3 regions of the Halomonas sp. McD50-4 genome follow, and region 2 is predicted to be linked to each of the others. Evidence: predicted binding sites of a transcription regulator. Region 2 holds the regulator's gene; each other region holds the start of a gene.
What was found. Region 2 encodes sigma-54, which starts transcription at its own class of promoters, with help from an activator protein. Its sites were predicted from a motif close to TGGCACNNNNNTTGCTNT; they were not measured.
Positions count from the first base shown of each region.

Region 1: glnL (nitrogen regulation protein NR(II)) is a predicted target of sigma-54. The motif match lies at 3,562-3,579, and genes of this name have one in related genera.
Region 3: MHM85_RS08155 (NCS1 family nucleobase:cation symporter-1) is a predicted target of sigma-54. The motif match lies at 2,257-2,274, and genes of this name have one in related genera.

Region 1 is NZ_JAKRFG010000011.1:1,057-11,276, reverse strand. It holds gene MHM85_RS13340 (acyltransferase) at 1-197, shown strand, start outside; gene MHM85_RS13335 (hypothetical protein) at 256-849, opposite strand; gene glnA (glutamate--ammonia ligase) at 1,405-2,811, shown strand; gene MHM85_RS13325 (DUF4124 domain-containing protein) at 2,901-3,443, shown strand; gene glnL (nitrogen regulation protein NR(II)) at 3,650-4,708, shown strand; gene ntrC (nitrogen regulation protein NR(I)) at 4,705-6,135, shown strand; gene MHM85_RS13310 (ChaN family lipoprotein) at 6,132-7,001, opposite strand; gene MHM85_RS13305 (DUF6435 family protein) at 7,006-7,182, opposite strand; gene MHM85_RS13300 (YqiA/YcfP family alpha/beta fold hydrolase) at 7,257-7,787, opposite strand; gene MHM85_RS13295 (entericidin A/B family lipoprotein) at 7,793-7,924, opposite strand; gene MHM85_RS18425 (hypothetical protein) at 8,617-8,748, shown strand; gene MHM85_RS13290 (phosphatase PAP2 family protein) at 8,880-9,419, opposite strand; gene MHM85_RS13285 (glycosyltransferase family 1 protein) at 9,382-10,220, opposite strand, start outside.
Region 2 is NZ_JAKRFG010000001.1:431,180-441,399, reverse strand. It holds gene pmbA (metalloprotease PmbA) at 1-183, shown strand, start outside; gene MHM85_RS02130 (HPr family phosphocarrier protein) at 200-469, opposite strand; gene rapZ (RNase adapter RapZ) at 508-1,425, opposite strand; gene ptsN (PTS IIA-like nitrogen regulatory protein PtsN) at 1,484-1,951, opposite strand; gene raiA (ribosome-associated translation inhibitor RaiA) at 1,956-2,264, opposite strand; gene MHM85_RS02110 (RNA polymerase factor sigma-54) at 2,362-3,777, opposite strand; gene lptB (LPS export ABC transporter ATP-binding protein) at 3,883-4,641, opposite strand; gene lptA (lipopolysaccharide transport periplasmic protein LptA) at 4,653-5,147, opposite strand; gene lptC (LPS export ABC transporter periplasmic protein LptC) at 5,156-5,728, opposite strand; gene MHM85_RS02090 (HAD hydrolase family protein) at 5,728-6,270, opposite strand; gene MHM85_RS02085 (KpsF/GutQ family sugar-phosphate isomerase) at 6,313-7,299, opposite strand; gene MHM85_RS02080 (ATP-binding cassette domain-containing protein) at 7,570-8,391, shown strand; gene mlaE (lipid asymmetry maintenance ABC transporter permease subunit MlaE) at 8,392-9,192, shown strand; gene mlaD (outer membrane lipid asymmetry maintenance protein MlaD) at 9,208-9,675, shown strand; gene MHM85_RS02065 (ABC transporter substrate-binding protein) at 9,719-10,220, shown strand, end outside.
Region 3 is NZ_JAKRFG010000005.1:131,310-141,529, reverse strand. It holds gene hydA (dihydropyrimidinase) at 1-815, opposite strand, end outside; gene MHM85_RS08160 (nitrilase-related carbon-nitrogen hydrolase) at 850-1,716, opposite strand; gene MHM85_RS08155 (NCS1 family nucleobase:cation symporter-1) at 2,332-3,843, shown strand; gene MHM85_RS08150 (LysR family transcriptional regulator) at 3,908-4,816, opposite strand; gene MHM85_RS08145 (EAL domain-containing protein) at 5,006-8,056, shown strand; gene MHM85_RS08140 (CobW family GTP-binding protein) at 8,036-9,088, opposite strand; gene moaA (GTP 3',8-cyclase MoaA) at 9,092-10,084, opposite strand; gene glp (gephyrin-like molybdotransferase Glp) at 10,081-10,220, opposite strand, start outside.

The DNA.
Region 1 (10,220 bases), on a different contig from region 2:
ACTCGTTTGGTATTTATCTAGCGCATCCTATGTTTTTTACGCTCACCGATACGCTAGTGGGCATTTCTACGTTGCCCCTGGCGGTTTATGCGCTGTTGCTCATCATGGTGGGTAGTGTGGGATCGATTCTGCTCAACAAAGTAGCCAATACCACCACATTGGGTGCCATGTTGCTGGGTAAACGTTTAAAAATATGAACGGTTCGATGGGTTGGTGGGTGTGAGGTTGGCGTTAAGAGTCAAAAAGGGGCAGGCGCTAAGAGGAGGTGGGTGAGCGGCTGTGTGGCGAGCCTCGAGCAAGCCCAAGCGACTCGCCGCTTAGCGTTTTTAAACGCGTAGGGCAGGCGTATAGGCGCTGTAAAAAGTCGAGCAGAGCAGGCTCATCGAGCTCTGGATCGAAGCCTCCGATTCGCTCCAACCACGCACGGCGAATGGCAATATAGGGGGGAACGGTCACCGCCGAGCTGAGAAAGTGCAGCAACAGGCGTTCCGAAAAGCGGGGAGTGGCGGCGTTGATGAGCAGCGCATCCGTCGCCGTGTCTAGCTGTGGATAGAGTAGGTACCAAAGCTGCGCCGCCATGGGTTCTTTATGCAGCGCAATCAGCAGCCAGTCTGCCTGGCTAAGATACGCTGCTTGGTTGAGGCGTGCACCTAGGGTATGGGCAGGTGTCACCAAGCCGTGCGCGTGGTAACGCTTTTCGAGATCGGTGAGCCGTTCATCCGAGTGAGCACAGGTCACGATAATGGGTAGGGCGTGGTCAGCAAGACCGGATTGGCGAATCGAGCGCAGGTGGCGGGGTAGCAAAGCTCCTGTCACTGAAGCATCAACGATAAAGCAGACCGTACCCATGCACGCGGCTTCCTTTTGTTATGAAAGCATCTCTGTTTGTAATTGATTGTAGATGTGGGTTTCTTTACGTAGCAAGAGAAAGTTTTTTAACGAAAAAAACAGTGAGGCTGGCGAGTTAATCATTTTGGTGCGGCTTGAGTGCTATTTGCACCAAAGGTGTGCGAGGAAATGACGGTCTAGGCGTTTGAAAAAGCAATTGCCACTCCCTTGCTGCATTAAGACGCATGGGATGAGTCATTTTTCATATTTGAAAACAAAGAGTTGTTGATATTTTTTTCCATTATGGTGCAGAGTTGGCATGCTCTGTGCTTATAAGCCATAGGTAGTTTCATCAGCGGCTATTGAAGCGTAGGCAGACGCCTCCAGGCGTGCTACAACGATAGCCGGTCTGAAATGATCGCTGGGCGGTTTGTTATCCATCGTCGAACAAACGTTGAGCGAACAAAAAAGACAAACGCGCCACATGCAGCCGCGTGTTGAACGATTTGTTGAATAACACCTTTATCGATCGCTTACAGTTACACGCTTTAAGCCACGCTCATACCGGAGGACACTATGTCAGCCAAGACTCTCGCGCTAATCGAAGAACATGATGTTAAGTGGGTAGATCTGCGTTTCACCGACACGCGCGGTAAAGAGCAGCACGTCACCGTACCGGCACGCGACGTGAACGAAGAGTTTTTTGAAAACGGCCAGATGTTCGATGGTTCTTCCATCAACGGCTGGAAGGGCATCAACGAGTCTGACATGATCCTGCGTCCGGAAGACGGTACCGCCTTCCTCGACCCCTTCACCGAAGATGCCACACTGATTCTGCGTTGCGACATCATCGAGCCGGCCACTATGCAGGGCTACGATCGCGACCCGCGCTCCATCGCCAAGCGTGCCGAAGCGTACCTGCAGTCGACTGGCCTGGGTGACACTGCCTTCTTCGGTCCGGAGCCGGAATTCTTCATCTTCGATGAGGTGCACTGGAAAGCCGACATTCAAGGCGCCATGTACAAAATCACCTCTGACGAAGGCGCATGGGCGACCAGCAACCAGGTAGAAGGCGGCAACTTGGGCCACCGTCCGCGCGTGAAAGGCGGCTACTTCCCGGTACCCCCGGTCGACAGCTTCCACGATATCCGTGGTGCGATGTGTAACACCCTGGAAGCGATCGGTCAGACCGTCGAAGTTCACCACCACGAAGTGGCGAACGCCGGTCAGAACGAAATCGGCGTGAAGTTCAACACGCTGGTGAAGAAAGCCGACGAAGTTCAGGAAATGAAGTACGTGATCCACAACGTGGCGCACGCTTATGGCAAGACCGCGACCTTCATGCCGAAGCCGCTGGTGGGCGACAACGGCTCGGGCATGCACGTCCACCAGTCGTTCTGGAAAGATGGCCAGAACCAGTTCGCTGGCGACGAGTACGCGGGCCTGTCCGAAATGGCGCTGTACTACATTGGCGGTATCATCAAGCACGCTCGCGCGCTGAACGCCTTCACCAACGCCTCTACCAACTCGTACAAGCGTCTGGTGCCGGGTTTCGAAGCGCCGGTCATGCTGGCCTACAGCGCCCGTAACCGTTCTGCGTCCATCCGTATTCCGTACACCGCTAGCCCGAAAGGCAAGCGTGTCGAGACGCGCTTCCCCGACCCGACCGCCAACCCCTACCTGGCGTTCGCGGCGATGCTGATGGCGGGTATCGATGGTATCAAGAACAAGATCCATCCTGGCGATGCCATGGACAAGAACCTGTACGACCTGCCGCCCGAGGAAGGCAAGTCCGTCCCGACCGTGGCCAACAGCCTGGATCAAGCCCTGGAAGCGCTCGACGCTGACCGTGCGTTCCTGACCGAAGGCGGCGTGTTCACCGACGACATGATCGATGCCTACATCGAACTGAAGATGGAAGACGTCGAGCGTATTCGCATGACGACTCACCCGATCGAGTTCGACATGTACTACAGCTGCTAAGATCACCCTTGAGGTGTCGTTAGCCTGAAAACCCCGCCTCGGCGGGGTTTTTTCGTTGAGGCGAGGTAAGGAAAAGGGAGGAAGACGTCATGATCCGTCGCTGGCACGTGCGCTATGCAAGAGGATTATCCACAGGTGCTGCACTGCTATTGGGGATGTGGGTAAGCGCGGCGCTGGGGCAAACGGTGTATCGCGTGGTGGACGCCCAGGGCAAGGTAACGTTTACCGACAACCCAGAACGTGGCGGTGAAGCCGTCACGTTGGCACCGCTGCCCAGCGTGACGACGGTGCGCTCTGCCCCACCTGACAGCCGAACCCCGGGCCGCACTCAGAGCCATCCCGGGCAACCGTTTATGCCTTATGACCGCTTTACCATCGTCAACCCGGCAAACAGCAGCGCCGTTCGGGGCGGCATGACGCCAGTGGAAGTGCAGGTGGTGCCGCCACTGCGGGACGACCACCAAATTCAACTGAGGGTGAATGGCGAACTGAGCCAATCCGCCCTGCATAGCGACGCCTTCTGGCTGGCGGGGTTACCTGTGGGAGCGCACCATATTCATGCGGAGTTGTTGGATAGCCAGGGCCGTGTGCAGCACCGCACCGATCCGGTGACTATTTTTATCACTGATTAATCGAGTGCACTACAATGGTGCAATGAGGCGGTGGGCTAGGCGGCTCATTGCGCTATTAAGGCTCGTCATCTCCCCGCTATCTGCCCACAAGCCGTGCATGCCGCCGCTTGCGTCGAATTGGCGCGCTTTTTGCAGATCCTCTCGCATACCTCTTTTGATGGATCAGTGCCATGTGTATTGATCGAAGCGACGTTTCAGGACACGCCATGTATCAGCGCTTGCTCGAACACCTCACCACAGCAGTCCTGTTGCTCGACGGTGAACTCCGCGTTCGCTGGATGAACCCGGCGGCGGAAGCGCTGCTGGCCGTGAGCTTTAGCCGCGTACAGGGGATCAGTCTCGATACGCTGCTGGGCGGTGACGAAAGCATCGACGACGTGCTGGCCAAAGCACGCGATGCGTTTCATCCCTATACACAGCGTGAAGCGCGTATCACGCCGCTCAATAGCGAGCCGCTGACCGTCGATTACACCGTGACACCGCTGTCGGCCGACGAGCTGCTGTTGGAAGTCGAGCCGCGGGATCGGTTGATGCAAATCTCCCGAGAGGAGGCCCTTACCACCCGCCAAGAAACCATCAAAGTGCTGGCGCGGGGGTTGGCCCACGAGGTGAAAAATCCGCTAGGGGGCATTCGCGGTGCCGCGCAGCTGTTAGAGCGAGACCTGGATGACCCGGCCCTGCGCGAGTTTACCCATATCATCGTGGAAGAGGTTGACCGCTTGCGTGACTTGGTCGACTCCATGCTAGGGCCGAACCGTATCGTCAAGCATGAGCCGGTCAACATTCATAAAGTGTTGGAGCGCGTAAGGGCGCTGCTGATCGCCGAGCATCCTCATGTGGTCGTCAGCCGCGACTATGACCCGAGCCTACCGGACCTGTCCGGTGATGAGGCGCAGATGATCCAAGCAGTGCTCAACGTGGCCCGCAACGCGGTGCAAGCCATGAGCGATGCAGGTACGCCCGCGCCCGAACTGACACTGCGTACCCGTGCGCGCCGCCAATTCACTTTGGGAGCCGAGCGGCACCGCCTGGTGAGCGAAGTCGGCATCATCGATAACGGTCCTGGCATCCCCGAGTCGCTACGCGACACCCTTTTTTACCCGATGGTCTCCGGCCGCGCAGAAGGGAGCGGTCTGGGGCTATCGATTGCCCAGTCAATACTGCACCAACATCAAGGATTGATCGAATGCGACTCTCGTCCCGGACACACCGAATTTCGTTTACTGATTCCATTGGTCATTAATTGCACCGGAGAAGCGTCATGACTGAGGCGACACGTACCGATGTTGCACGAGTGGTTATTGTCGATGATGACCGCGCTATCCGCTGGGTATTGGAGCGCGCTCTGGCGCAACCCGATCTGGAGGTCGAGTGTATCGAGCGTGCCGATACGGCGCTCGCACGCTTGCTGGAGAGCCCGCCGGATGTGCTGGTCACCGATATCCGTATGCCGGGCATCGACGGGTTGGATTTAATGGCACGGGTGCGTGATGCCCATCCGGATTTGCCTGTGATCGTCATGACCGCGCACTCCGATCTCGACAGCGCTGTCGCCTCCTATCAAGGCGGGGCATTCGAGTACTTGCCCAAGCCGTTCGATGTGGATGAAGCGCTCGCGCTGGTGCGCCGGGCCGTTGCCCATGCGCGTGAACGGCAGCGGCCGGTGAGTGTGCCGGAAGGTCTTAGCGCCGAGATCATCGGTGAAGCGCCGGCTATGCAAGAGGTCTTCCGGGCGATTGGACGGCTCTCCCATTCGCATATCACGGTACTGATCAACGGTGAGTCGGGTACGGGCAAGGAGCGCGTGGCCCAGGCGCTGCATCAGCATAGTCCGCGCTCGGGAAAGCCGTTCATTGCCTTGAATATGGCGGCGATTCCGCGCGATTTGATCGAATCAGAACTGTTCGGCCACGAGAAAGGCGCGTTTACTGGTGCTGCGCAGCAGCGCCAGGGGCGTTTCGAGCAGGCCAATGGCGGCACGCTGTTTCTCGATGAGATCGGCGACATGCCCGCCGAAACGCAAACCCGCCTACTGCGCGTGCTGGCCGATGGCGAGTTTTATCGGGTGGGCGGGCATACGCCGGTGAACGTCGATGTACGGATCATCGCGGCAACGCACCAGAACCTTGAATCACTCGTCGACGATGGGCGCTTTCGTGAAGACTTGTTTCACCGCCTGAACGTGATTCGTGTCCATCTTCCGCGTTTGGCCGAGCGGCGCGAGGATATTCCACGCCTCACCCGGCACTTTTTGGCCGAAGCCGCCAAGGAGTTGTCCACCGACATTAAAGTATTGACCCCCGAAGCAGAAGCGCATCTGACCCGCCTGCCGTGGCCCGGTAACGTCCGTCAGCTCGAGAACATTTGCCGATGGCTAACGGTGATGGCTTCCGGTCGGGAGATTCTGGTCGAAGATTTGCCTCCGGAGCTACGCACCGTCGGCACGTCAGAGAGCAGCGTCCATGGCGACTGGCGCTCGGCGTTCCGTGATTGGGCCGATCATGCGCTGGCCGAAGGGCATACCCATTTGCTAGAAGAGGCCGTTCCTGACTTCGAGCGCATTTTGATCGAGACGGCGCTCAAGCACACCGGCGGGCGTAAAGGCGAAGCCGCCGAGCTGCTGGGCTGGGGGCGCAACACCTTGACACGCAAGCTTAAAACGCTGCTGCCTGCGTTGGCGGATGACGCCTAATTCGTGGGCTCGTGGGTAAGGGCTGGAGGTAGAACAAAGACGGCATCGGCAAGCGCGGGGTCTGGGAGGCGGCACTCTGCCTGATCCCACGGCAGTAGGCTGAGGGTGTGTCGAATCCCCATCCCTTCGAGTTGGTGCTCTACGCCGTGGCCATAGGTGACGTGACCAAGGCCCATTAAGCCAACGGCTAACGCACCCTCTTTGACGGCGCCTGCAAGCCCGTGGGCCATGGCGGTATCCCAGGTGAGCTGCGCTTGGGTGAAGCGGGCTAGCATGGCAGGGTCCCCTTGCCCCATGCCATGCTGCTCGAATACCTCGGTCAAACGCTGCTGATAGACTGAACTGGCGGGTATTGGGGTAGGAATCCCGTAGCGCTGGTCAGCGGGGACACGATCAAAGCCTTCTTGAACGAGCCGTTGGCGCAATTCTGGCTTGATGTTGAGAGCCACCAGCGGAATCGCTTGCAGTCGCGCGAAGTGAAGAATGGGCAAGTAGAGCTCGGCATCGAATCCCCACGCGTCATCCCAGCGGCTTTCGGCCAGCAGCTCTGTCTCGGTCAGCTCGCCCGCTACCCAGCGGTCTAACACCGGCTGAGCGCTTCTTGGCAGCATCTCCAAGCCAACCACCATATCTTCGCGGAGAGCATGCAGCCCTGCGAGCGTGTGCAGCTGCCAGCGGTGATGATCCTCGACGTCGTGCTGTTCGCCCAGTAGTACGACCTGCTGTCGAGCGGCCTGGGCAAGCAGCGTTGGTGCGCCCACGGCACCGTCTGCTTGCCACCACTGCCCTGGTGACGGGCAATCGCCATAGGCGTGTCCCGTGGCAAGTGCCATCGTCAGCAGAATCCATGGCCACGTGGGGCGCATTGTGTTAGCCCTTCTGAGCTTTGAGCCGGTTGATCTCGGCCAAAAGTGCTTCTGCTTCTTCGGTCAGCGTGGCGTTGGCTCGCATATCACCGTTGCGGGACGCCTCCATCGCCGCTTGAAGCTTACGCTCATAGGCTTGCTGAAGCTTTTTTTGAGGGTCGCGATTAAATAGACCGAACATGATCACTCTCCTTTTGTGTGTACACTATTTGTATAGCCATGAGGTGACAATGTCGACTCTTAATCGTTCTTATTTTATGTAGCGCCGCGCTCACTCGTCGCGCATAGCGTTAAAAAACGACGAAAATCAACCAAGATCGTCTCCAAACTGTTATGCAGACGATGATCGTCGTCGATCATCCTGAGTGACAATCGCTGTGCCTGGGCGCGTTCAATAACGGGGCCAGGAGGTACCACATCATCCTGCCAACCGTGAATGATATGCGTGTGCCGCGCTTGAATGGTGGGGGATGTTTCGGGGTATTTGGGTAAGCCAAGCGCAGGGGCAAGCAAAAAACAGCCCAGGACTGGTGTCCGAGCACTGACGGCGGCGCTTAACCAGCCACCAAGGCTAGACCCTGCCATGACGCAACGTGAGGGATCATCGCCGCGCTTCTGAAGTGCCTGCTGTAGATGAGCCAGCCGCTGGGCTGGCTCGTCCATGCCCCGGTAATCCATGACGACTGGCTCACAGTCATCTAGCTGTTCGGCAATGCCCTTGAGCGCTTGCATCTTTAGTGCGCCCGGGCCACTTTCCAAGCCATGTGAAAGGTAGACAGTCATCATCATGGTCAATCCGCCGACCGCTGAATGGCTTCACCGCCTTGTTCGATATCTTGCCCCATTCCGCGAACGGTATTGCAGCCACCCAGCACCAACAGCGTTGCCAGCAGCAAAATGCCCAGTGCGACGGTACGTTTCATCGGCCTTTCCTCATGCCTAAGTATGCCCATGCGAGCGTGAGAGTGTGATAAGTAACATAAGCGTTGTTGTCATCGACCGCTACCGTGAAACGAGGGATTTTGTCACGATGAGCTAACGTCTCATGTGCCAAAGGACGGGGGCAGCTCGTGCGAATTTGTCGCATGTGTCAGTTCGATACATAAAGATTCTCCCTCGTGGACGCTTCTGTGCTTAACTTGGCAGCGAGTATTTTTTTCTAAGTTATTGTTTTGTATTTTTTTATTTTGTTTTTTCGAACGATGGCCTAGAGTCTGCAATACATTGAGTGTTATGAAGAGTATGACGTCAGCACCACCCTTTAACAGCGTGAGCAGGCTGACAAGCAATCAAGGAGGGCAGGACGCCCAATCAGCACCAGGGAAGTGAAAGGACACTCAGCCTGCTCACTCTTATCAACACAGGATGTGTTGGTCATCGACGCCAGGGAGTGGCAGCGGTGCAAAACAGCCATCTCGCTTCGGCGGGATGGTTTTTTTGCGTCAATTTTTAACGAGTAACTCTCTGATTTCTCTATTTTTTAATATTTACAGCGTTATTTGAACAGCACTTGTACAGATGAAGAAGGGGTTTTGGTCTATCCTTTCGGTTAAACCAAAATTCAGCGGTTAGAAGACGTCAACGTAGCAACCGCGTACTTTCAGGGACAAGCGCTATGGCGATGGTACTGATGTTGGGCATGTTCGTCCTGTTTCTGGGATTTTCCGGGGTCGGCGTATACATGATGTTCAAGACATCCTTGATGGCGGCGACCGAAGAACGTGACGATATTCCGCCCGATAGGTAGTACCGCCACGTTGACCGTTCGCATCACAAAGCCGCGCGCTCCATCGCTATTTCATGAGCGATAGAGCGCGCGGCTTTTTTTGTGCGTAGCCCCAGAGCGGTGATGGCGTCTTGTCGTAGTAACGGCCGAGGCTAGCCCATCCAGTAAAGGCTCAACAGTGCAAAGCCATAGCCCATGACACCGCCGACCAGAACGTCACTGACGTAGTGCAGCCCAAGTCCTACGCGAGAAATGGCAATCAGCAGGCTGAGTGGTAAAACGATGGGCAGTAACCAGGGCGTATGGGCAGCCACCAAGACGCTAAACATGACGGCATGCATGGTGTGGCCGCTAGGAAAACTGTAGCGGTCTCGGGCAGGCTCACCGCAGTGCACGCCGCCCAAATACGTAATGAAAGGACGTTCGCGGCACAGTTTCGTTTTGACCAGTTTGTAGACCGTAATGGCTATGAGCGCGATCAGCGTGTACTGCAAAATGCGCCCCCATCCATTGGGTTGTAGCCAGGGCTGCGCTGTAATCAGTAGCACCCAAACGGGCCAATCGCCCAGTTTACTGGCCGCTTGCAGGGTCAGCCGCCAGGGGCGATAGAGCGAGAGGTGAGTGACTCGTTGGCAAAACCGCCACTCCCATAGATCAAGACGATCGAATACGACAAGCGGACGAGCTCGCATGATTAGCCTCCTGGGCCTCGTTGAGGTAGCGCAGAAATTGCTCCGCGATGCCCGACCAGCTCTGTTCTAGGGCGCGTAAACGGGCAATCCTTCCTAGTCGTGCGTATTCGGCGGGATGCTGGCAAAGCGCGACGGCCGCCTGTTGAAACGCCACGGCATCGTTGGGTTCGACCGTGATACCGTTGTGCCCGCTCTGGATCAGTTCGGCGCTGGCGGCATGACGGTATGCCACCACCGCTAACCCGCTGGCCATGGCTTCGGTGACCACATTTCCCCAGGTTTCCGACAGTGATGGAAACACGAACATATCCGCACTGGCATAGTGCCGAGCCAATGCCTGCTTATCGATGAAGCCTGTGAAATACGCGTCAGGTAGTGCTTTTTCTAACTGTGATCTCCCTGGACCATCGCCGACCACCACAAGCGCCATGTCGGGGCGCACATCGCGCATGGCTTGCAGTGTTTCCTGAAGTAAGGTGAGATTTTTTTCTGGTGCAATGCGCCCTACGTAGAGGGCCACTGGCTGGTGTTCACTAACGCCCCACTGCAGCCGGAGTGCGTCATCACGAGAGGCGGGCGAGAAGTGTTCGCCATCGATACCCCGAGACAGCACCTGCACGTCGCGGATGCCCTGCTGGCGCAGTAACGTTGCCTGCTGCTGGGTGGGGACTAGCGTCAGCGCGCAGCCGTTATGAAAGTAACGCAAATAGCGGCGTGTGGCGGACGACAGCCAAGAAACCCCGTAATCGTGGCAATAGTGGTCGAAATTGGTGTGCCATCCCGCGACTAACGGAAGCTGGA
Region 2 (10,220 bases):
GGAGCGGCAGGCTTTTGGATTGAAAACGGTGAAGTTCAGTACCCAATCGAGGAGTTCACGATCGCCAGTAACCTGAACAAGATGTTTGCCGGGCTGAGCGGCGTAGGGGATGACACGGATACACGGGGCAGCATTCACACGGGGAGCTGGCTGGTGGATGCGATGACCGTGGCGGGCAGCTAAGCGTACGCTGCATCGATTACTGATCTTCTTCAAACCGAGCGTCGAATAGCGCCTCGATAGCATCGAGCGCTCGTTCGGCGTCTTCCCCTTCTGCAATGACGGTGAGCTCGGTCCCGCAGGGCGCGGCGAGCATGAGCAGTGACATGATATTGGCAGCATCCGCTTTTTGCTGCTTCTTGTACACATGAATCTGGGCAGAGAACTGCTGGCCACACTGAACCAGTTTGGTGGCTGCGCGGGCGTGAAGGCCGCGCTGATTGGTAAGGGTCAACGTTCTTTCGGGCACTCTGGTTCCTTTTTGCCGAGTGGGGTTTTAGGGAGGGCTCAGGGAGTACTGGGCGTCGCCGCCGTATGTTGGGTTGTCGGCGTTTCGCTGAGCGTGTACTGCAGCCCTAGCTCGCGATGCCTCAACTGCACTTCCCCTGTTTGTTTGACGAGCCGCTGTGCAAGCTGCTCGATCATATAAACGGACCGGTGTTGGCCGCCCGTGCAGCCAATGGCCACGGTCATATAGCTGCGATGGCTATTTTGATAGGCCGGTAGCCACTTCTCCAGCCACGTTTCAATATCGCTTGCCATGGCCTCTACCACGGGGTAGCCGCTCAAGAAGTCGATGATGTTGGCGTCGCGACCGGTATATTGGCGCAGAGTAGGGTCCCAATAAGGATTGGGCAAGCAGCGTACGTCGAACACGAGGTCGGCATCCAGCGGAACGCCGCGTTTGTAGCCAAAGGACTCGAAGGTGAGCGTCAGTTGATGCTGGCGCTGATGAGCTACTTGGTCGGTAATGCGGCGTCGCAGATCGTGTACGGAGAGTCGAGACGTATCGATCAATAAATCGGCGAGGTCGCGAATGTCATTCAGCGTTTCTTCTTCTTTGTTGATCGCTTCTTCCAGCGTCATGTCGCTATCACGGGTGAGGGGATGACGACGGCGGGTGGCCGAGTAACGCTCCAGCAAAATACGCGCATCGGTTGTCAGGTAGATCACCTGAAAACGAATTTCCCGGTGGCGCAATTCTTCAAGTAGCGCTGGCAGACGCTCCAGCGCAGTAGGTAAGTTGCGTGCGTCGATACTGACGGCAATCCGGGTGCGCTCACCCTGGGCGCGCAACTCGTCGATAAGCGAGCCCAACAGCATGGCAGGCAAGTTATCGATCGCGTAATAGCCAAGATCTTCCAGCGCTTGTAAGGCGATAGACTTACCGGAACCTGAACGGCCGCTAATGATCACCAGTTGCATAGCGTCTCTCTTGGCGTTTGAGCGTAAGAAGTAAAGACAAATTGAAGGAGTAGATCTGTTACGCAGCTTGTTCGCGTATCTTGGCCGTTATCAGCGTCAACAGTTCTTTTTGACTGCCTGCTTTGCGCAGCTGTTGGCGAGTATCGGCGTCGTTCATGATCGTCGCGACTTGTCCGAGCAAAGCAAGGTGCGTGTCATCGGCTTCTTCAGGCACCAGCAAAACGAACACGAGATCGACCGGGTCCCCATCGATGGCATCGAAATCGACGGGTTCCGCCAGTTTCAAAAAGCCAGCAATGGGGGCACTGCAGTGCGGGCTTCTTGCGTGGGGAATGGCAACACCGTTGCCAATCCCCGTGCTGCCAAGACGCTCGCGCCCAATCAAACGACTGAACACTTCTTGGCTGTCGAGGCTGGGCGTGTTTTGGGCGATGAAGGTGCTGAAAAACTCCAGCACCCGCTTTTTGCTGCCCCCGGGTACGTCATAAAGCACGCGCTCCGGGGGGAGAATGGTTTCCAACGTCATTGAGTTAACGCACGCCTGCGCCTTGAGCGCGAGCTTGTGCTTTTTCCTTGTGTTTGACGAGTTGACGATCGATTTTGTCCGCAAGGGCATCGATGGCGGCATACATATCGTTATCGAGTGCCTCGGCATGAAGGTCAGCACCGGCGGCATGTAGCGTGCACGCTGCCTGCTGGCGCTCCTTTTCGACAGATAAGGTCACTTGTACCGTGGTGATATTGTCGTAGTGTCGTTCGACGCGTTCCAGCTTTTCGTTAACGTAGTCACGCAAGGCGTCAGTCAGTTCAACGTGATGACCAGTGATGTTTACTTGCATTGACGTGCTCCTTATCCATCGGGCTGTACTTCGATTGTAACCCTTTTTACGCTATTGCAAAGCCCTTGCGGTGAGTTTGTCACGACCAAACGTTTAACTAGCGTAAACGGCGGCGCTCGCTCGAAGAGGGAATGCCCATCGACTCGCGATATTTCGCGACGGTACGTCGTGCCACGCTTATTCCGCCCTCTTCGAGAAGCGTCACCAAGCGACTATCGGAGAGCGGTTTGCCTGAGGGCTCCTCTTGAATGAGCTTTTTGATACGTGCGCGAATGGCCGTGCTCGAGTGGCTGTCGCCGCCGTCTTGGCCACTGACTTGACTGGAGAAAAAGTATTTCAACTCGAACACGCCACGCGGTGTATGAATGAACTTCTGTGTCGTCACGCGTGAGATGGTCGACTCATGCATCTCTACGGCTTCGGCGATGTCGGCCAAGATCAGCGGCTTCATGGCCTCTTCGCCGTGCTCTAGAAAGCCAATTTGGCGAGCGATGATTTCACGCCCCACGCGCAGCAAGGTGTCATTGCGGCTAGAGAGGCTTTTGATCAGCCAGCGCGCTTCTTGAAGGTGCTCTTTCAAGAACTGGTTGTCCTGGCTCTTGTCGGCGCGTTTGATCAAGCTGGCGTAGTCGGGTTGGATGCGTAGCCGTGGAAGAGCGTCCGGGTTGAGCTCTAAATGCCAGCCTTCGTTGTCATGGCGCACGACCAGATCGGGAGTGATGTAGCTATCGTCGGTCACGCCGTAGGCGCTGCCGGGTCGGGGATCGAGGCTGCGAATTAATCGAATGACGTCATCCAGCTGCTCATCGTCCAGGCTCAAACGGCGCTTGAGGAGGCGCATATCGTCTTTGCCTAGCGCCTCCAAAAACTGTCGTACCAGCCGTTTGGCTGGCATCAATAGCGGGGTGTCTTCCGGCAACGCAGCAAGTTGAAGCATCAGACATTCTCGCAGGTCGCGAGCGAATACGCCGGTCGGCTCGAACTGCTGCAAGCGCAGTAGGGTATTTTCCACTTCCCGTTGGCTCAAGCCGTCATGACCTTGTGCTTTGAGCCCTTCACGAATGTCGTTGAGCGGCTGGGTAAGATAACCATTGGCGTCCAGCGCATCGATCAGGCTCTCCGCAATTGCATATTCCCGTGAGCTGACATCGGTCATGGCCAGTTGCCACAGCAAATGGCCATGAAGGCTTTGGCCAGCGGCTTGACGCTCGAAGTCGGGTCCTTCGCTACCACCGCTCAGACTGCCCATGTCTTGATAGGTGTCCGACCAGTCGCTGTCGACGGAGAGTTCGTTGGGAATGCTGTCAGACCACTCGGCCTCTTGCGGCTCGCTGACTGCCTGCTCTCCAAACTCGTCCTCTTGCTCGAGCATAGGGTTGGCGTCAAGCGCTTGCTGAATTTCTTGACGGAGGTCCAGCGTAGAGAGCTGCAGCAAGGCAATGGCCTGTTGCAGCTGGGGTGTCATGGTCAGCTGTGTGCCGATACGCAATTGGAGAGAAGCTTTCATGACCATCTGAGAACCACTCGTTAATCAGAAAGCTCCACCCTAGAGCGAGTTATGGCTACGTGCAAGTGCAATAAGCATGCCACTAAAAGAAAAGTTTGGTCAGGCCTCGGTTTAGAGCCGGAAATCAGCGCCCAGATAGACGTCGCGGACCTTTTGGTTATTGAGAATCTCCTGGGCGTTTCCACTGGCGATGATGTGGCCATCGCCAACGATGTAGGCGATATCGCAAATATCCAGGGTTTCACGCACGTTGTGGTCGGTGATCAAGACGCCGATGTGGCGTTTTTTGAGTGCGCGGATAATGGTTTTGATTTCGCCGACCGAAATAGGGTCGACCCCGGCAAAGGGTTCGTCGAGTAGAATGAACGCGGGCTCGGTGGCCAGCGACCGCGCGATCTCTACTCGACGGCGCTCGCCTCCTGAGAGGCTCATGCCTAGGTTGTCACGAATATGGGTGATATGAAAATCTTCGAGCAGTGACTCCAGGCGAGCTTCTCTGTCGCTGCGATCGAGCGTTTTGCGCGTCTCGAGGATGGCCATGATGTTATCGGCTACCGAGAGCTTGCGAAAAATCGAGGCCTCTTGGGGAAGATACCCAATGCCTGCCATGGCGCGTTCGTGCATGGGCGCGTGGGTCAAATCCAGATCGTCGATACCCACATTGCCCGCATCGGATTTGACCAGTCCGACGATCATGTAAAACGAGGTGGTTTTACCGGCTCCATTGGGGCCCAACAGTCCAACGACACTGCCCTGGGCGATTTCCAGGTTGATGTCCTTGACGACGCGGCGGCGTTTGTAGCTCTTCGCTAGGTGGTGGGCGTAGAGCGTTTTGACAGGTGCGGAATCTGCAGACGTTGATGCTGCCACGTGGGCGCTCCCTATTGTTCCGGCTGAAGGGTCATGCGAATGCGCTGGTTGTCGCTACCGTTCACGTCGGAGCGAGCTTGCACCACTTCCTGGTCGATGAAGTACTCTAGGCGGCCCCCTTGAAAGCGGTCGCCTTGCTGGGTCAGTTCGGCTTGGTCGATCAGCTCCACGCGGCGTTCGGCGACGTGATAGATGATGCGCCGCGCCCAACCTTCCATGGGGGGCTCCTGGTCGTCGAGACGATTGCGCAAGTAGGCACGCTCACCCGTGGCAATGGCTTGAGAAAGTTCCCCTGCATCATTGCGCTGAATCTCTACGCGTTCGCCGCGCAATTGCATTTCGCCTTGACGAATATCCACGTTACCTGAGTAAACTGCGGTGCCCGCGCGCTGGTCGAGGTCCAGGCGGTCGGCTTCTACTTCGATGGGTGCTTGGCTTTGCGCCATGGCAGCCGTCGCCAGCGGTAGCGTTAAAGCAAAGAGGGTGGTGCGGAGAGAGGCATTCATCGCGACTCCTAGGGGGTACGAGTGGCCGGCGGATGCACGCCGCGCACGTTGTTGGTCAGGCGGACCTGGCTGTCATCCAGCCAAACGTCCATGCGGGAAGCTTCCATACGCTGAGGGGGCTGCTGCAACAGCACGGGCGTAGTGCTCCAGGCGTGGCGGGTCACGCCATCGTAGTTGAGTTGCTGTGTATCGAGCTGCCAACCCTCTTCAGGCGCGAGCAGCCGGGCAGACCCGCGCAGCGTCAAGGCCTGAGTATCGGTATTCAGGGTGCCGGTATCCGCGGTCGCCAACCACTCCCGCTGTTCGCTATCGAACAGCGTAGCACGTGGCGACACGACATCTGTCATGGCCGTTTGAGGTGTATGCACTAGCCGGGGAGTGACCAGCGACTGCTGAATCGCCCCCGATTCCCCAAATAGGGTGATTTCGGCATTCTCTAATACATGACCTGGCTCCTGAGCGCGCGCTTGCTCGTCGATATCTCGCTCTTGGGCGCTGCGCGGGTCGAGCCAAACCAAAAGCATGCCCAGGACGACGACCAGTGCCGTTACCCAAACTCGTTTTCTGAGCTTTACGCCCATCATGAGTGCCTGTGAAGATAGGTGTCGAGTACGGCATCCCAATGCCCTTGGGAGGTGAGCAGCGTATCGCAAATTTCACGCACCGCGCCGTGCCCGCCCAACCGTTCGGTGATCCAATCGGCGTGGGTATGCATATAATCGGGTGCATTGGGGACCGTGATGCCAACGCCTGCGCGCTTGATGGGTGCCAAGTCTGGCAGGTCGTCCCCGCAGTAAGCGACTTGTTCGAGCGTAATATCCAGCCGCTGGCAGAGGGCTCTCAGGGTCGTGAGTTTGTCTTCGCAGCCTTGATGCACATGGCTGATACCTAGTGCCGCAGCGCGCTGGCTGACCATCGGCGAATCGCGGCCGGTGATGAGCGCCACATGAATGCCAACGCGTTTGAGCAGTTTCAAGCCATGCCCATCCTGAGTGTGAAACGCTTTGATCTCGATGCCGTCGGCTTGAAAGTAGAGTCGGCCGTCCGTCAAAACGCCATCTACGTCTAGTGCAAGTAGTTTTACGCGGCGGAGCCGGTCGAGTAGTGCATCGGGTAGGGCCATATAGCCTCCTTAACATCCATGGCAAAAAGCGTTATCACGCAGTTAAATCACACCGCTGGCCAGTAAGTCATGCATATGTAGCGCGCCGATGGGACGCTGTTGCTCGTCGACGACGGCCAGCGCGGTTATCCGGCTATCTTCCATAATACGTACCGCTTCGGCTGCTAGCACGTCAGGACCGATGCGTTTGCCTGGGCGCGTCATGACGTCGTCGACTCGCACATCGCGCAAGTCATGAAATTGGTCCAATGTGCGTCTCAGGTCACCGTCGGTATATACACCTGCCAAACGGCCTTCGCTATCGATGACGCAGGTGAACCCAAGCCCTTGGCGTGTGATCTCTAAAAGCGCATCGCGTAGCGGGCTACCCAATGCAACCTGAGGCAGCCGCGTGCCGTCGTGCATGAGATCGCGGACTCGCAGTAGCAGCCGCTTGCCGAGGCTTCCGCCCGGATGAGAGAGCGCAAAATCCTCCGCTGTAAAGCCACGTGCTTCAAGCAAGGCCACGGCAAGGGCGTCCCCCAGTGCTAGCGCGGCGGTGGTCGAGCTTGTAGGGGCAAGATCCAGCGGGCATGCTTCGCGCTCGACGCCGCTGTCCAAATGGGCATCGGCGTGGCGTGCCAGGGTAGAGCCTGGACGTCCAGTCATGCTCACCAGCGGGGTGCCAAGCCTTTTAAGCAGAGGGAGTAGCGCCGTGACTTCAGCTGTTTCGCCGGAGTTAGAGAGCGCCAACACCACGTCGGTACGGGTGATCATACCGAGATCGCCGTGGCTGGCTTCACCTGGGTGTACGAAAAAGGCGGGCGTACCGGTGCTTGCCAGCGTGGCAGCCAGTTTGCCTGCAATATGACCCGACTTGCCCATGCCGGTCACCACCACGCGGCCTTGGCAGGCGAGAATGAGCTGGCAGGCATGGTCGAATTGGTCGTCTAGCTTGGCTTGGAGGCCGCCGATGGCTGCTTGCTCGATTTGCAGCGTGCGCAGCGCACTTTCACGCAGTTGGCTGGGTGTAGAGAGTGGCTGGCCCATGGCATGTCTCGTTTTCATGATGTGAATGGGTAGCTGGTAAGAATAACATCTTGCGGCGCTATTTAGCTAAATCACGACAAGGTCGTCGATGGTATGGAGGGCTCCATTGCATGAACGATGGTGCGCTCACTGTTAGCGTCGCTGCTGTTGAGAGTAGCGTTGGATCATGATGTTCGATACTATTTCGAAAACACTGTTTTTTAAACTGCCCTGTGGCTTGTCGGTTTATACTGACGCGTTCTGGCATCAACGAGGAAGGTCAAACATCATATGACGGATGTACCCTTCATACAGGTCGAAGACATCTACTTTTCCCGTGGTGAGAGCGAGATTTTTCGCGGTGTCAGCATGACCATACCTCGCGGGCAAGTGACGGCCATCATGGGGCCAAGCGGTACCGGTAAGACGACGTTGTTGAAGCTCATCGGTGGCCAGCTCACACCCGACCGTGGACGTATCCTCATCGATGGGCAGGACGTGCATCGGCTCTCACGTAAAGCGCTATTCGCGCTGCGCAAACGCATGGGCATGCTGTTTCAGAGCGGTGCCCTGTTTTCGGATTTGAACGTTTTTGAAAACGTTGCGTTTCCGCTGCGCGTTCATACGGACCTGCCGGACGCAATGATTCGCGATCTGGTGCTATTGAAGCTTCAGGCGGTAGGGCTGCGCGGCGCGAAGCACCTAACGCCCGCCGAGCTGTCCGGTGGGATGGCGCGTCGGGTGGCGTTGGCGCGTGCCGTGGCACTCGATCCTGAGCTAATACTCTACGACGAGCCATTCGTCGGCCAGGACCCTATTTCCATGGGCGTGCTGGTGCAACTGATCAAACGGCTCAATCAGGCGCTGTCACTCACCTCGGTGGTAGTGTCGCATGACATCAAAGAGACGCTGAGCATCGCGGATTACCTCTACTTGATCGCCGATGGTCAAGTCGTTGCTCACGGGACCCCCAGCACGCTGGAAACGAACCAGGATCCTCGCGTCAACCAATTCATGCACGGCAAGCCAGACGGTCCCGTGCCGTTTCACTATCCCGCAGACCCACTTCACCGGGATATCTTCGGTCACGATTCAGTCACAAAGGCAGGGTAGATGCAGGGCAAATTGACACAATATGCGTCGCGCGTGGCCCGTCTGGGGCGAAAAAGCTGCGATGTCGTCGAGGCGCTGGGGCGCGCGACGGTGTTTCTAGCGCAGTCGGCGATAGGCGTGCCGTCACGGGAAGGGTGGTCGCTTTGGATGCGCCAAATGCACTTCGTCGGAGTGCTGTCGCTGGCCATCGTCCTCGTGTCGGGGCTGTTCATTGGCATGGTGCTGGCGCTACAGGGATATACCATTTTGGTGGATTTTGGTGCCGAACAGGCGCTGGGCCAAATGGTGGCGCTCTCACTGCTGCGTGAGCTTGCCCCTGTGGTGGCTGCGCTGCTGTTTGCGGGGCGAGCCGGGTCTGCTTTGACCGCCGAAATCGGACTGATGAAAGCCACCGAGCAGCTCACTAGTATGGAGATGATTGGCGTCGACCCGCTGCGGCGTGTGGTGGCGCCTAGGCTGTGGGCGGGTTTCGTGGCGTTACCGATGTTGACCGTGGGCTTCAGTGTCGTGGGCATTTGGGGCGGCTACTTGGTCGGTGTCGAGTGGCTGGGCGTGTTCGAGGGCTCGTACTGGAGCAACATGCAGGCCAGCGTGTCGTTTCTCGACGATGTTGGTAACGGTATGATCAAAAGCGTGGTGTTTGCCCTCGTCGTAACCTGGATCGCCGTGTTTCAAGGCTATGACCTCGTGCCGACTTCCGAAGGGATCTCCCGAGCCACCACCCGCACGGTGGTATATTCCTCGCTGGCCGTGCTTGGATTGGATTTCGTTTTAACTGCCGTGATGTTCGGCGGTCTTTAAGGGTGGAGTAATGTCATGAAACGCAGCAAAACCATGGAGTTCGGTGTTGGCCTATTTATGTTGGCTGGCATCGTCGGGCTGGTATTTCTCGGCTTGCGGGTCAGCGGCTTAACGCTGTCGGCTCCCTCCGATACGTTCCGCCTTGAGGCCAATTTTGCCAACATCGGCGGGTTGAAGCCGCGTGCTCGGGTCACTATGGCGGGTGTGACCGTAGGCCGAGTAGAGGCCATCGAACTCGATACCCAGTGGTACGACGCCCGTGTAACGATGACGCTGGATAGTGCGCTCGAAGGGCAGCTGTCTCAAGACACCACGGCTGCCATCTTGACGGCTGGCTTACTGGGTGAACAGTACATTGGGTTGAGTGTTGGCGGAGCGCCAGAGGTGTTGGAAGAGGGCGACGTGATTCGCGACACACAGTCCGCTCTAGTGTTGGAAGAACTTATTCAGCAATTCGTATCCAATATGGTCAGCAACGGATGATGGTCAGTCACTCATTGCCATCGGTTTTTTCCTGCAAGAGGTCATGAAGATGTTCAACCTTTATTCTGCTTTTATTCAGCGCTTCGCGTTGGCTGCTGTGCTGATGCTGGCGCCGCTAATGGCGCAAGCGCAAACGCAGTCCCCCGAAGAAGTGGTTCGTGACAATGTCGAATCCTTTATGAGCCAACTCGATGGTAAGAAAGCGTACTATGCCGATAACCTCGATGAGCTAAAAGCATTGGTCGACGAGAGCCTCGATGACGTGGCGGATTTTCGTTACATCGGCGCTAGCGTCATGGGTAGCTATTTCCGCAATGCAACGCCCGAGCAGCGGAGCCGGTTTGCCGACGTGTTCCGCCAAACGCTGATCGATACTTACACGCGTGGGTTGGTGACGTTTGATTACAACGAGCTACGTGTGCTGAACCAGCAGCGCGGCCAGCGCTACGAAGACCAGGCCAGCGTGGATATGGAAGTCGTGGCAAACAATGGTCAGGTCTACCCAGTGAGCTATAGCCTTCGTCTGTCGGATGGTGAGTGGCGTG
Region 3 (10,220 bases), on a different contig from region 2:
TCATCGATCACCAGATGGCCCGCCAGGCACTCGCCAAACACCGGGTGGCCCTGCTGGCGGGCGTAGGCGATTTCATCCACCGCGTCTTTGGTGGAGACATGCACCAGGTAGACCGGTGCGCCCAGGGTGGAGGCAATACGAATGGCACGGCTGGCGGCTTCGCCTTCCACCTGCGGTGGGCGGGAAAGCGGGTGGGCTTCCGGGCCGGTGATGCCTTGGGCCAGCAGTTTCTGCTGCATGTGGTAGACCAGCTCGCCGTTTTCAGCATGTACGGTGGGCACCGCTCCCAGCTCCAGGCAGCGGGAAAAGCTCTCCACCAGAATGTCATCGGTGGCCATGATCGCGCCCTTGTAGGCCATGAAGTGCTTGAAGCTGTTGACCCCGTGCTCGCGTACCAGGGTGCCCATCTCCTCTTTGACGCTCTCATCCCACCAGGTGATCGCCACGTGAAAGGCGAAGTCAGTGGCGGCTTTCTCCGCCCAGCCCTGCCAGGTTTCGAAGGCTTCCAGCAGCGACTGGCCGGGGCTGGGAATCACGAAGTCGATGATCGTGGTGGTGCCGCCCGCCATGGCGGCGGCGGTGCCGGTGTAGAAGTCTTCGCTGGCCACCGCGCCCATGAAGGGCATCTGCATGTGGGTATGGGGGTCGATGCCGCCAGGCATCACCAATTGGTGGCTGGCATCGACGATCTCGCAGCCTTCCGGCACCTCCAGGTCGGTGCCAACGGCGTGGATTTTGCCGTCGACACACAGCACATCGGCGCGGTAAGTGTCAGCGTGGGTGACCACCGTGCCGCCCTTGATCAATAAGCTCATGGTTCGCTCCTGTCGTTGTGTTTAGCCAGCAGAATCATTCACCGTCGGTGAGGCGGGTGTAGGTCTCGGGGCGGCGGTCGCGGAAGAACTGCCAGTTGTTGCGCACCTCGCGCACCATATCCAGGTCGATCTCATGCACCAGCAGCTCGTCTTCTGTGGCGCTGGCCTGGGCCTCGATCTTGCCGCGTGGGTTGACGATGTAGCTGGAGCCGTAGAAGTCGCCGATATTCCAGGGCGCCTCGGTGCCAACCCGGTTGATCGCGGCGATGAAGCAGCCGTTGGCAGCGGCAGAGGCGGGTTGCTCCAGCTCCCATAGGTATTGGGAAAGACCGGCCACCGTGGCAGAAGGGTTGAAAATCACTTCGGCGCCGTTGAGCGCCAGTGCCCGCCAGCCTTCCGGGAAGTGGCGGTCGTAGCAGATGTACACGCCGATCTTGCCGTAGGCAGTATCGAAAACCGGCCAGTTGGATTGCCCCGGCTTGAAGAAAAACTTCTCCCAAAAGCCAGCCACCTGGGGAATGTGTGTCTTGTGGTATTTGCCCAGGTAGCTACCGTCAGCGTCGAATACCGCCGCCGTGTTGTAGTAAACGCCGGTCTCGGTCTCTTCATAGATAGGGACGATGATTACCATGCGGTGCTCGGCCGCGAGCTTCTGCATCATCTGGCAGGTGGGGCCTTCCGGCACCCGCTCGGCGGCGGCGTACCACTTGCTGTCCTGGCTGGGGCAAAAATAGGGCTGATTGAACACTTCCTGGAAGCACAGCACCTGCACGCCTTGCTCGGCGGCTTGCTGAATCATGGGCAGGTGCGCTTCGTTCATCGCGTCACGAATGGCGCCGGGTTCTTGATCAGTGCTGGTATTCAGGGCCATCTGAATCAGGCCAATCTTCATTTTCTGCATGGACTACCCCTCTTTTGTCATAACGCGCCGACCATCCGAATGGATGGGAGGTCAGCTATGGGTGGCTTTTCTGCCGGTATCGATGAGTGGCGGAAAAGATCGCTAGGCGTGTCATGACATCGACTCATGGTCGACACTTATAATTGTTAGCAAAGCTGTCATGATAGACAGTTTTTTGAACATAGCGCTGATTGAAGACGTTTTGCAAGAAGTTTTTATAAAAAGCCTGGTTGTCTTTCAAGTGACTGTTTTTTCTGTTTTTTAAATTTTAAGTTGGCCGTTTTTATCAATTTGGTGAGATGCTGCCCTATTATGGCGTTTCTTTTTTTATGATTTTAAATCAATAGTTTGTGTTTTGTTTTTTTATTTTCATATTGATTCTTTGCATTCTTATGGTGCGTTTTATGAATATGTCGCTACCCTGTTTAGTAAGTTTTAATACCCGTTGCTATAACAACAATGATGTAGAGAGTTTCTTTTTTATATATGTCTTTTTAGTCAGCTTTGTGTTCAATGAGTTAGCGGTGAGTGTGTGGTTTTGGGCACGCTTATTGCTGGGTAACCTGTTGAACTTTTGAAGATAAAAAAAGCAATGGCGAGGCTAAGGAGACAACGATGACGGCAGCGAAATCTCGAATGATCAATCAGCAGGGGTTGGTCGAACTGGCAGTGGAAGACGATGTACGTGAAAGCGCCCGCTTCAACGAGGATATTGCGCCCACCGAAGCAAAAGAGCGTACCTGGAGCAAATGGAACATTGCGGCGCTGTGGGTCGGTATGTCGATCTGCGTACCCACCTACACCCTGGGCGGCGTGCTCACGGCCTACTTTGGGCTGAGCGTTGGCGAGGCGCTGTTGGCCATTCTGCTGGCCAACGTGATCGTGCTGATTCCGCTGACGCTGAACGCTTTTCCCGGCACCAAATTCGGCATTCCCTTTCCGGTGGTGCTGCGCTCTTCGTTTGGTATCCTGGGCTCCAACGTGCCCTGCCTGGTGAGGGCGCTGGTGGGCTGCGGCTGGTTTGGCATTCAAACCATGTTTGGCGGGCTGGCCATTCACCTGCTGCTGTCGGCGCTGTTTCCCGCCTGGGCGGCGCTGGGAGGCGTCGGCGAGGTGATTGGCTTCTTCGTGTTTGGCGCCATGAACCTGTACGTGGTGATTCGCGGGGCCGAGTCGGTCAAGTGGCTGGAAACCCTGGCAGCGCCGCTGCTGCTGGCCGTAGGGATCGGGTTGATGATGTGGGCGTGGCCGCACATGTCGATGACCGAGCTGCTGGCCCAGCCGCCGTCGCGCCCGGAAGGGGCTTCGGTGTATGGTTACTTCTTTGCTGGCCTGACGGCCATGGTGGGCTTCTGGGCAACGCTGTCACTGAACATTCCTGATTTCAGTCGCTTCGCCAAGAGCCAGAAGGACCAGATCGTCGGGCAGATCCTGGGCTTGCCGTTGACCATGTTCTTCTTTGCTGCCCTTGGTGTGGTGCTTACCGCAGCGTCTGAGTCGCTGGTAGGACAGACCATTGCTGATCCAGTCAATTTGATTGGGATGATTGACAGTCCTGCTTGGGTGGTGCTGGCGATGGTATTGATCATTATCGCGACACTCTCCACGAATACTGCCGCTAACATTGTTTCCCCTACCAATGATTTCCAAAATATTGCGCCTAAATTTATCAATCAAACGCGAGGAGTGCTGCTGACAGGGGCTGTAGGGGTGTTGCTGATGGGTTACGACCTGCTGCAAAAGGCGGGGGTGGTGAGCCAGGGCGTTTCTCTGGAGCAGATGTACTCCAACTGGCTGCTGGGCTACTCCAGCCTGTTAGGGCCCATCGCTGGCATCATGGCGGTGGATTACTTCCTGATTAAAAAGCAGCGTTTGGATGTGCCGAGCCTGTATATGGACCACCATGCTTATCCCGCCGTCAATATCGCCGGTTTTATCGCCTTTGGTGTTCCGGTGGCGTTAACGCTGCTCTCGCTGCTGACCGGTACCATGAACTGGTTCTATGACTACGGCTGGTTTACGGGCTCCGCGCTGGGGGCAGTCGTCTATTACCTCGCCAGCCAAGCACTGGCAACGTCGCCTCAGGTGGGGCCTGTACCTCTCGCGGCGAGTGAGGTCGTAAAATAAGTCGTTATCCGGTTTGATGACTGAACCACGCTATGACGCCCGGCACTTTGCCGGGCGTTATGCTTTATGATTCGCGTTGTTCGACAAACCCCAAAAACGCATCGACCACCCGGTTGGGCCGTCGGTCGTGGCGCGTGACCAGCACAAAGGGAATGCGATAGTGCCGAGTGGTCGGATGCAGGGCGCGCATTTTGCCTGCGGCGACCCACTGCGCGGCGACATGCTCGGGTAGAAAGCCGATGAATCGGCCGGTGAGGATCAGGAACGCCGCGCCCTCCCGGTCGGAAGCGGAGGCTTGTAGGTTGAGCGCTTCGTGGGCTTGACGCGCCATGTCGGGAAGCGGGTAGCGGGGTCGAATAGCCGGGTATCGAGCAAGCTGGGCGGCGCTCTCGGCGTCGTCGGGTACGCTGAACAGCGGGTGGCCAGCGGAGCAGTATAGGTAAGAGGGCTCGTCGTAGAGCAAGCGTGTTTCCAGGCTGGTGGGCAGGTTCACGGCGGGCACGACGCCCACGTGTAGATGACCATCCATCACGCCGCGAATCACCGCATCCGATGGCTCCATATGAATGTGTACCGTGACCTCATGGTGGGGGGCGGTCAGTGCGGCTAGCGCATGGGTGACGTTCATGGCGGGGAGAGTGACGAGATTGTCGGTAATGCCGATGTTCAGCTCGCCTTTGATGGTATGGTGTAGCGCATTCACATCGCTTTTGAACGTTTCCAGCGCCGTAAGCAGTGTGAGTCCCGCCTGGTAAATCTCCTTACCCTCTTCTGTCAGGCTAAAGCCTCCACGCCCCCGTTGACATAGCGAAAAGCCCAGCCTGCTTTCAAGGTCGCTCATGTGCTGACTAATCGCCGAGCGGCTAATGCCCAGCGTAGTCTCGGCTGCAGTGAAGCCTCCGCACTCCACCACCGTTTTAAAAATACGCACTAGACGTATGTCGTAGTCGCTCATTTGGCCTAGCGATGCCATAACTGCCTCTTCTTGATAAAAAGGGCGCTTATTGAAGAATTAAGCTGGCTAAAAACTGATATACATCAAAAAAACAACGCGCCACTATGGGGTGATGTCATCTTGGCCTGGCGTTGGTGTATCTTCCACTGTTCTTTTTTACACTGTATCAGGTGCGCCTGCGGGATACCTGAATAAGGTCGATGTGCCATGTTTCCTTCTCGCAGTGATGCAACGAGCCGCGATGTGCCCGTATTGCCACGTTATCGACGTTTGCAGCGACGCGCGATCGGCTTTTTCTTTTTGGCGCTGTGTGTGGTGGTGTCGCTGTTTGGTTGGCTATTGACTGGCCAGTACCAGCAGGAGATTCGTGCGGCAGAAGCCCGGGCCTCTGCCCGCTCTAACGTCATGACCGAGTGGGCGAAAGGTGTCTTCGGACAGAGCGGGCAAGCACTTTTCACCTTGGCTCAGCACGTTGAGACCCGCGGGTTCGATAGCGCTGACGGTATGGCCGACATACAGGGGGCCGTAGAAGCCTTGACCCGGTATATGCCGCTGATCAATGAGATCGGTATTCTCAACGACCAAGGGCGCGTATGGATCAGTAGTCGTGATAATCGCCATGCGGGCATCGATATTAGTCACACTGATTTTTTTCGCTCGTTTCAGCAAGGGGGCCAGCGCGAGCTCGTGACGCCGCTTTACTGGTCGGACGAGGATCGTCAGTTTTATCTCTATCACGCTCGGCGAATCAGCGGCGAAAACGATCGTTTCGATGGCGTCGTGGTCGCGCGTTTGGTGCCCCAAACCCTGATGGACGCTCTTCAACAAATGCGCGTTTATGATGGCGAAAGCATGAGCTTGGTCGACGGTAGCTTGAAGCTCATCGCTCGTCATCCCGTGCCTGATCCACCTGCCTTGGTGGGCATGCAGATCGACGATCCGGCGACACGGCAGTGGCTGACCACCCAGCAAGCCTCTCAAACGTTTACGGCTCGCTCGCCGCTGGACGGGCGCGAGCGCCTGTTCCATATGCAGCGTGTCGGCAATTACCCCGTACTGGTAGTGGTCGGGGTCGATGTGCAGCGCCAGCTTGCCGGTTGGCGTCAACGCGGCCTGGTTCTCACGCTGGCAATGGGAGGGATGTTGCTACTAGGGGCCTGGGGCGTGAGGCACTATTTGAATCGACTGTCGCTCTCGTATCGGCTGCAATCCCGGGAGGCGCGCTTGGACGCGCTGATCAACTCGTTGCAAGATTTGATTTTCGTCTTCGATGGTCAAGGGCGGTTTCGCTTCGTTCACGCCATCGAGAAGGACAAATTTCTGCTGGAAAGCCAGCAAGCGCTAGGGCGACATTACGATGAAGTACTGCCTGCCACGCTGGCCAAGACCTTTGATAAGGTGTTCCACCAAGTCCAGCGCTCCGGACAGGTGGCGACGTTCGAATATCCGTTACTGCTTGGCCAGCAGCAGCGTCACTTTCACGCCACGGTGAGCCCGTTGGCCAGTCACACTCATCACATCGAAGGAGTTTTATCCGTGACCCGCGATATTACCGACGCGAAACAAGCAGAAGTCGAGCTGAAAATCGCGGCTGCGGCTTTTCAGGCGCACTTGGGCATCATGGTGGCGGACGCGCGGGGTCATATTTTAAAGGTCAACGATACCTTCAAACGCATTACTGGCTACAGCGATGAAGAAGTGGTGGGCAAGAATCCGCGCATGTTCAGCTCGGGCCACCATAACGCGGCGTTTTATCGTCGTTTGTGGCGCAGCGTCATGGCCACGGGGAGTTGGGAAGGAGAAATTTGGAATCAGCGCAAAAACGGTGAGCTGTTTCCCGAGTGGCTGACCATTAGTGCGGTTTACGACGCGGCGGGCGAGCTGACCCACTACGTCGCCACCATGAGCGATATCAGTGAGCGCAAAGCTGCCGAGCAGGAGATTCACCAGTTGGCGTTTTACGACCCGCTCACCGGATTCGCCAACCGGCGTCTCTTCATGGACCGTGTCGGCACGGCGCTGAAGGAGCTAAACCGCCATCAGCGCTGTGGCGCGCTCTTGCTGATCGACATCGATAACTTCAACCATGTGAACGACACCTTGGGGCATCACGCGGGGGACCAACTGTTGCAGTGCGTGGCCCGCCGATTCGGTCAAATGCTGCGTGACACCGACACGCTCGCTCGGCTGGGCAGTGACGAATTTGCCGTGTTGATCGAAGGCGTGGATGGTAGCCCACGCCAAACGCACGCGTTAGTCGAGCACATCGCCAAAAAACTGTTAGCGGCGCTGGACGAGCCCGTCCCAATTGGTGAAGAGAGTGCCGTGGTGAGTGCCAGCGTGGGCATTACCATCGTGTCGGATAGTCAGCGGAGCGCCGACGACTATCTACAGCAGGTAGATATGGCGCTCTCTCAAGCCAAGACGGGCGGGCGACAATCGCTGCGTTTCTTCGATCCCTCCATGCAGGCCGCGCTGCTGGCCAAAGTGAAGCTTGAGGCGGAACTGCGCCAGGCATTGGAGAATCAGCAATGGCGACTTCACTATCAGCCTCAGGTGGATCGCCACGGTATGCTCACCGGGGTGGAAGCGCTGCTGCGTTGGCAGCACCCCGAGCGTGGCATGGTCTCTCCGGGGGAGTTCATTCCACTACTGGAGAGCACCGGGCTGATCAATGACGTGGGCGAATGGGTATTGGAAGAAGCCTGCCAGCAGCTTGCTCGCTGGGCGCCTTCACCGCTGCTCAGCCACCTGACGATCTCGGTCAACATCAGTCCGCTGCAGTTTCGCGAGGCGGATTTCTTGCCCCGCGTGGAGCACGTGTTTCAGCGCACCCAAGCGCCGCTGGCCCAGCTCAAGCTCGAAGTCACCGAGTCACTCTTCGTGGAGGCCCGTGACGACGCTCGAGATAAAATGTTGAGCTTGAAGGCGTTGGGTGTGCGCTTTTCATTGGACGATTTTGGCACCGGCTACTCGTCGTTGGCCTATTTGGCTCAGTTGCCGCTGGATCAGCTAAAAATCGATCAGTCCTTTGTACACCAAGTACTTGAGAGCAAGGCCAATGCGGCGATCGTGGAGAGTACCATCGCCCTGGCCAAGAGCTTGAACCTCGACATCATTGCCGAGGGGGTCGAAACCCAGACCCAGCAGGTGTGGCTCATGGCTCACGACTGCCACGCCTTTCAAGGCTATTTGTATGGTCGCCCGGTTCCGGTCAGTGAGATCGAGGCGATGGTATCAGGGCGCTTCCACTCGTGAGCGAGCCAGCTGTGCATGCAGGGTGGCGATGAGCGCCGCGTGTTCGATAGTGTCGATAGCGTCGGAGGGGATAGGGTCGGGGGTAATCACTTCGAGCCGCGAGTCTTGCCGCCAGGCGCTGCTGGCGACGCTGAGCGCTCCGTCGGCGCGGTTGAGCCGTTTCCAGCCATCCGTGGTGTGAAACACGCCCTTCACCCGAGCGGAGGTAGGTAATTCACCGACACAGTGGGCAAGCAGGTCGAGGTCGAAGCGTTCGGTGGGGTGCCAGCGCAGGCCGGTACTGGTGTAGCCCAAGGTGTTGGCGGTTTGCTGCTGAGGTGCCCCGGGCGGCGGTGGGAAATCGAAAAACGCGCCATCCAGGCTCGGGGCCGCCGCCAAGGCGTGGTGCGCGTCAGGCATCGCGGTCTGCGCTGGCTGGCTGGCCTGACCGCTCTCCAGCAGCAGCGCCACGGGAAGTTTGCCGTGGTCGACGATATGCACCCACTTTGGCGTTGGCCATAGCGCACCGACAAACTGCTGCGCTCGACGATGCTGGGCCTCGCTTGCTTGGTCACCCATCGTAATGGCGATGGCATCGGCCATCTGCAGCTGGTCTTGAAACGTCTCGTGCTCGCGCACGCGGGTGTCGTCCAGGCGACGAGGGTCGAGCGTGGCGATAATATCTTGTACGGCTACCACATCCTGAAACGCCTCACCGCGCAGCAGGTCGAGCAACCCCGCCGGGTGGCCAAGGCCGGAGGGCTCGATGATCACCCGGTCAGGCTTGCTGCGCGCCAACAGATTGACCAGCGCGGCCTGTAACACGAACGCAAGCTGACAGCACAGACAGCCGCCGGGTAGGCCCTTCACCACCACATCGTCGCGGCGATCGAACATGGCTTGGTCGATGCCGATCTGACCAAATTCGTTGACCAGAATGGCCCACTTCTCATCCACAGGCTTTTGTTCGATCAGGCTGTGGATAAGCGTGGTTTTACCGCTACCTAAAAAGCCGGTGACGATGTGAACGGGTACGCGTGACGCAGCAGCCAACGGTTAGCCTCCGGTCATGTTCATGAAACGCACCACCTGCACATCACCGTCGGTGGTGAAGTGGTGGCGTTCTGGCTTGAGCGGCAGGGCGTTGATAATGGCGGTTTTGAGCGCCTGCATGTCGCCAGGGTGGCGGCGCAACACGGCGCGCAAGTCCACCGAGTGTTCATTCCCTAAGCACAGCAGCAGACGGCCTTCCACGGTGACCCGAACGCGGTTACAGCTATCGCAGAAGTTGTGGCTATGGGGCGAGATAAAGCCTACGCGGCTATCGCTGTCGGCCATTCTGAAGTAGCGCGACGGCCCGGGCGTGGTCTCGGTAGTCGCCGTCAGCGGGTAGCGGGTTTCGATCATCGCCTGGACGTCGTCGCTGGAGTAGAAAGTCTCCGCCCGGGAGTGATCCGATACATCGCCCAGCGGCATCTCCTCGATGAAACTGATATCGAGGCCTTCCTGGCGGGCAAAGGTCACCAAGTCGAGCACTTCGTCTTCGTTGCGGCCCTTCAAAATTACCGCGTTCAGCTTGATGCGCTCGAAGCCCGCCTCTTGGGCGGCGTGGATGCCGTCGATCACTTTGGCGAGATCGCCGGTGCGCGTGAGCTGCTTGAAGCGCTCGGGATCGAGAGAGTCGAGGCTGATATTGAGCCGACGCAAGCCGCCTTGGTAGAGCCGCTTGGCGTGTTTACGTAGGCTGGCACCGTTGGTGGTCATGGTGAAGTCGTCCAACCCTGGTAGGGCGCCGATGTCGTCCACGAGTTGCTCGATGCCTTTACGCACCAGCGGCTCCCCCCCGGTCAGGCGGATTTTCTCGACACCCAGCTCGGTGAAGGCGCGTGCCACCATGGCCAGCTCTTCCAGTGTGAGGACTTGCGCACGGGGAAGAAACGTCATTTCCTCGCTCATGCAGTACACGCAGCGAAAGTCGCAGCGGTCAGTGACCGACATGCGTACGTAGCGTACCCGGCGGCCAAAATCGTCGATCAGTTGTTCGGTCATTGCCAGCTCGTTATGGGTTGAATGCAGACCGCCTCGCCTGGCTGAGCGCCTGCTTGGTCATCGCCAAGTTCGATCAAACAGTTGGCCATCACCATGGATGTCAAAATACCCGAACCCTGGGCGCCGGTGCTGCGCA